2 regions of the Agrococcus jenensis genome follow, and region 1 is predicted to be linked to the other one. Evidence: predicted binding sites of a transcription regulator. Region 1 holds the regulator's gene; the other holds the start of a gene.
What was found. The regulator LexA, encoded in region 1, represses DNA repair genes until DNA is damaged. The targets are predictions, from matches to a motif close to TCGAACANNTGTTCGA.

Region 1 (2,392 bases):
GGGGCCGCCGAAGGCCTGCAGCACGTGCTGCAGCACCTCGTTCGAGCCGTTGCCCGCCCACAGCTGCGCGGGCTCGAGGCCGTGCCCGAGGTAGTCGGCGAAGGCACGGCGGAGCGCGTCGAACTCGCGGTCCGGATAGCGGTTCGCGTCCGGGAGCGCGCGAGCGATCTCCTGCACGATGTCGAGCGCGACCGCCTCCGGCACGCGGTAGGCGTTCTCGTTGACGTTGAGCCGCACCGGCACGTCGAGCTGCGGGGCGCCGTACGGCGTCAGCCCGCGCAGGTCGTCGCGGATGGGGAGGTCGTCGAGGCTCGTCACCGAACCAGCCTAGGACGGCGCGCGAGCCGCGCCGGGCGCGGCCCCGCGCTCAGCGCGAGTAGTGCGCGGGGATCGCCAGCTGCTCGCCGGGCTGGATCGCGCCGGCGATGCCGTTGAGCAGCTCGATCTCGGCGATCACGTCGCGCGGGTCGGCCTCGGGGGCGACGGCCTCGGCGATCTGCCAGAGCGACTGGCCCGGCAGCACCGTGATGTGCTCGAACTCGGCGGTGCTGGTGGAGGACGACGCGACGGCGCCGGCGAGCGCGCCGCCCAGGACGCCGGCACCGGCAAGGGTGCCCGCGACGATGACGGGGGCGGCGACGAGCAGCGCGAGGGCGCGGCGACCGCGCGGCGTCATGCGCACCCGGACGGTCGGCGTGCCGGTGATGCGTGCGGTGGCGATGGCAGTCATGGCCTGCTCCTCTCGTGGGATCCGCAGCCGGTGCTCGGCCGGGAGCACCGGCCGCGAATCTCTGTTTCGAACCTATCTTCGATTCCACGGATGCGTCAAGCCCTGTCGCGGAGAATCTCCACGACACGCTCGAACATCCGTTTGATCCGGGCACCCTGTCGGATACGCTTTCGAACCACCAGGAGTCAAGCAGGGGCTACTGACATCGAGAGCGGGCGGGCATGGCGAGGCAGCTGACGGACAAGCAGCAGGCGATCCTGCAGATGATCCAGCGAGCGGTGCGCCAGCGCGGCTACCCGCCCAGCTACCGCGAGATCGGCGACGCCGTCGGGCTCTCCTCGCTCTCGAGCGTCACCCACCAGCTCGGCCAGCTCGAGCTCGCCGGCGCGATCCGCCGCGACCCCTCGCGCCCCCGCACCATCGAGGTGCTCGTCGACGACGAGGTCGACGAGACCGCCGGCAGCGTCGACCAGGCCACGTTCGTGCCGCTCGTCGGCCGCATCGCCGCCGGCATCCCGATCACGGCGGAGCAGCAGGTCGAGGACGTCTTCCCGCTGCCGAAGCAGCTCGTCGGCACCGGCGACCTCTTCATGCTCAAGGTCGTCGGCGACTCGATGATCGACGCCGCGATCTGCGACGGCGACTGGGTCGTCGTGCGACAGCAGCAGACGGCCGACAACGGCGACATCGTCGCCGCGATGCTCGACGGCGAGGCCACCGTGAAGGTCTTCAAGCAGCGCGACGGCCACACGTGGCTGCTGCCCCGCAACTCGGCGTTCGAGCCGATCCTCGGCGACGAGTCCGACGTGCTGGGTCGCGTCGTCGCCGTGCTGCGAGCCGTCTAGGCGTCAGGCGGCCGGCTCGACCCGGAACTCCGCCAGCTGCGCGAGCGCCGCCTCGGTGACCTTCGCGTCGACGCGCGTGCCCGCCTCCTCGTAGGCCTCGCGCAGCACCTCGAAGCGGTCGTGGAGCATCGCGATGATGTCGCCACGGTCGAACGGCACGAGCAGCGACACCGCGACCTCGGGCCGCGGCAGCAGCTCGGCGATCCTCGCGAGGATCGCGTCGACGCCCTCGCCCGTCCGCGCGGAGGCGAAGACGCCGTCCGGCTGCAGACCGCGCAGCACGAGCCGCTCGTCGTCGCTGATGAGGTCGGCCTTGTTGAACACGACGACCTCGGGGATCGAGCGCGCGCCCGTCTCGCCCAGCACGTCGCGCACGGTCGCGATCTGCGCCGCCGGGTCCGGGTGGCTCGCGTCGACGACGTGCACGACGACGTCCGACTCCGCCACCTCCTCGAACGTCGAGCGGAACGCCTCGACGAGCTGGTGCGGCAGGTTGCGCACGAAGCCGACCGTGTCGGCGATCGTGAACTCGCGGCCGTCGGGCGTGGTCGAGCGCCGCACCGTCGCGTCGAGGGTCGCGAACAGCGCGTTCTCGACCAGCACGCCCGCGCCGGTGATGCGGTTGAGCAGGCTCGACTTGCCGGCGTTGGTGTAGCCCACGATCGCGACGCCCGGCACCTCGAAGCGGTCGCGGTTCGCGCGCTTCGCCTGCCGCGCGGGCCCGAAGCCCTTGATCTGCTTCCGCAGCCGCGCCATGCGGGTGTGGATGCGACGGCGGTCGAGCTCGATCTTCGTCTCACCCGGTCCGCGCGAGCCC
Region 2 (2,392 bases), 760 kb from region 1:
GCGGTAGCCGCGGTCGGCGTAGCTGCCGGTGCCGTAGATGCGCGCGTAGAGCGGCACGAGGTGCGGGTGCGCCTCGCGCAGCCACTGCGTGTACCACTCGCGGGCGCCGGGCCGCAGGTGCAGGGCGCTCGCGATCGCGCGCGTCGCGCCCGCCTCGGCGATCGACGCGAAGGCCGTCTCGAGGTGCGCGCGCGTGTCGGTGAGCCCCGGCAGCACCGGCATCGCGAAGACGGCGCAGTCGAGCCCGGCGTCGCGCACCGCGCGGACGGTCTCGAGCCGCGACCGGGTCGTCGGGGTGCCCGGCTCGACCTGCTGCTGCAGCTCGTCGTCGAAGATGGCGATCGACATCGCGATCGAGACCGGCACGTCGCGCGCGATCTCGGCGAGCAGCGGCAGGTCGCGGCGCAGCAGCGTGCCCTTCGTGAGGATCGAGATCGAGGCGCCGTGCCGCGCGAGCGCTCGCAGCACGCCGGGCATCAGCCGGTAGCGGCCCTCGGCGCGCTGGTAGGGGTCGGTGTTCGTGCCGAGCTGCACGGCCGTGACGTCCTTGCGCGGCCCGGCGAGCTCGCGCTCGAGCACCTCGACCAGGTTCGCCTTCACGACGATGCGGGAGTCGAAGTCGGCGCCCGCGTCGAGGTCGAGGTAGGTGTGCGTGTTGCGCGCGAAGCAGTAGCGGCACGCGTGCTGGCAGCCGCGGTAAGGGTTGATCGTCCACGCGCCACCCATGAAGCCGTCGCCGGCGACGTGGTTGAGGGCGCTCTTCGCCGTCACCTCGAGGAAGGAGGCGCCGTCGAAGCCGGGCGTCGGCCACGACTCCAGCACGCTGCCGCGCTCCTCGAGCCCCGGCAGCGCATCCGCGTCGACGTGTGCCGCCGTCTGTCCCTCCCACCGCATGCCTCCATTCGAACACACGTTCGATCACCGTGCAACCTCGCCCCGCAGCCGTGCGCACAACGCAAGCCCGCCGGGCTGGTCCAGCGGGCGAGCGGGCGAGCGTCACCCGATGGGGCCGGATCCGGGCCGCCGGGCTTGCGTTGTGCGGAGGGGTCGGTGCGGAGGGGTCGGCGGGGGGCGGAGCTCGCCGAGAGGAGCTCGCCGGGAGGCGCGAGCGCGGAGGCCGGCGCGGCTAGGGTGCTGAGGTGGCGATGCGACGGCGGATGCGCGTGCTCGCCCCGGCGCTGTGGGCGGCGCTCGTCGTCGCCACCGGTGCGCTGCTCGCCGCACGGCTGCTGCAGCGGCCGGTCGCCGAGTGGCTCGACGTGCCGCTCGAGCACGGCGGGTGGGCGCTGCTCGTCACCGTCGCGGCGATCGCGACGCTCGGCCTCGGCGGCGCCTCGCTCTGGCACGCGCTCATGCTGCCCCGGCTCGTGCGCGTGCGCCGGGTCGACCGGCTGATCGCTGCGCTGGGCGCCGGCATGGCGGCGCTCGCGGCGGCGATCGTGGTGGCCGGCGCGCTCGACCCCGTGCTCGCCCGGGCGGCGCTGCTCGTCGCGCTGCCGCTCTGGGCCGCCGGCGTCGGCACCGCCGTGCTCGTCGTCGCGATGCTCGTGCACGCCCGCGCTGCGCGCACGCCGCCGCCGCCCGGCACGGTGCTCATCCTCGGCGCGGGCCTCCGCGGCCGCGAGGTGGGCCCGCTGCTGCGCCGTCGCGTGCAGCGGGGTGCCGAGGTGTGGCGCGATGCGGTCGCGCAGCGGCCGGACGCGCGGATCGTCGTCTCGGGCGGGCAGGGCGCCGACGAGGTGCGCTCGGAGGCGTCGGCGATGGCCGAGCACCTCGAGCGGCAGCTGGGCGTGCCGGCATCCGCGATCGACCTCGAGGACGCGTCCACCACCACCCGCGAGAACCTGCGGCTGTCGCGGCCGCTCGTCACCGCGCCCGGCCGGGCGCCGCTCGCCGTCGTCACGAGCGAGTACCACGCCTACCGCACCGCCGGCCTGCTCGCCGAGGCCGGCATCGACGGCACCGTGATCGGCGCGTGGACCCGGCCCTCCTACCGGCCCGGCGCCATCGTGCGCGAGGCGCTCGCGATCGCCGCCGACCTGCGATGGTGGTGCCTCGCCGCCGCGATCGCGCTCGAGGCGCTCGCGGTCTGGGCGCTCGTGGTGACGCAGCAGGCGGGCCCGTAGCCGGTCCGTCACCGCGGGGCCGGACCGTAGGATTGAGCGACCCCCGCCGCCGCAGAGGAGACGCATGTCCGAGATCACTCGCGAGGATGTCCAGCACCTGGCTGGACTCGCTCGCATCGCGCTGACCGACGACGAGGTGACGAGCCTCACGACCGAGCTCTCCGCCATCGTCGACGCGATCGCCACCGTGCGCGAGATCGCCGGCGACGACGTCCCCGCCACGAGCCACCCGGTGCCGCTCACGAACGTGCTGCGCGCCGATGTCG

Region 2: a site for LexA is predicted at 903-918, ahead of EDD26_RS13425 (Rv2578c family radical SAM protein). Genes of this name have one in related genera too.

Annotation. Positions count from the first base shown of each region.
Region 1 covers NZ_RKHJ01000001.1:1,965,557-1,967,948, reverse strand. The annotation lists gene EDD26_RS09710 (histidinol-phosphate transaminase) at 1-318, opposite strand, end outside; gene EDD26_RS09705 (hypothetical protein) at 368-730, opposite strand; gene lexA (transcriptional repressor LexA) at 952-1,575, shown strand; gene hflX (GTPase HflX) at 1,579-2,392, opposite strand, start outside.
Region 2 covers NZ_RKHJ01000001.1:2,725,176-2,727,567, reverse strand. The annotation lists gene EDD26_RS13425 (Rv2578c family radical SAM protein) at 1-894, opposite strand, end outside; gene EDD26_RS13420 (YdcF family protein) at 1,146-2,126, shown strand; gene gatC (Asp-tRNA(Asn)/Glu-tRNA(Gln) amidotransferase subunit GatC) at 2,191-2,392, shown strand, end outside.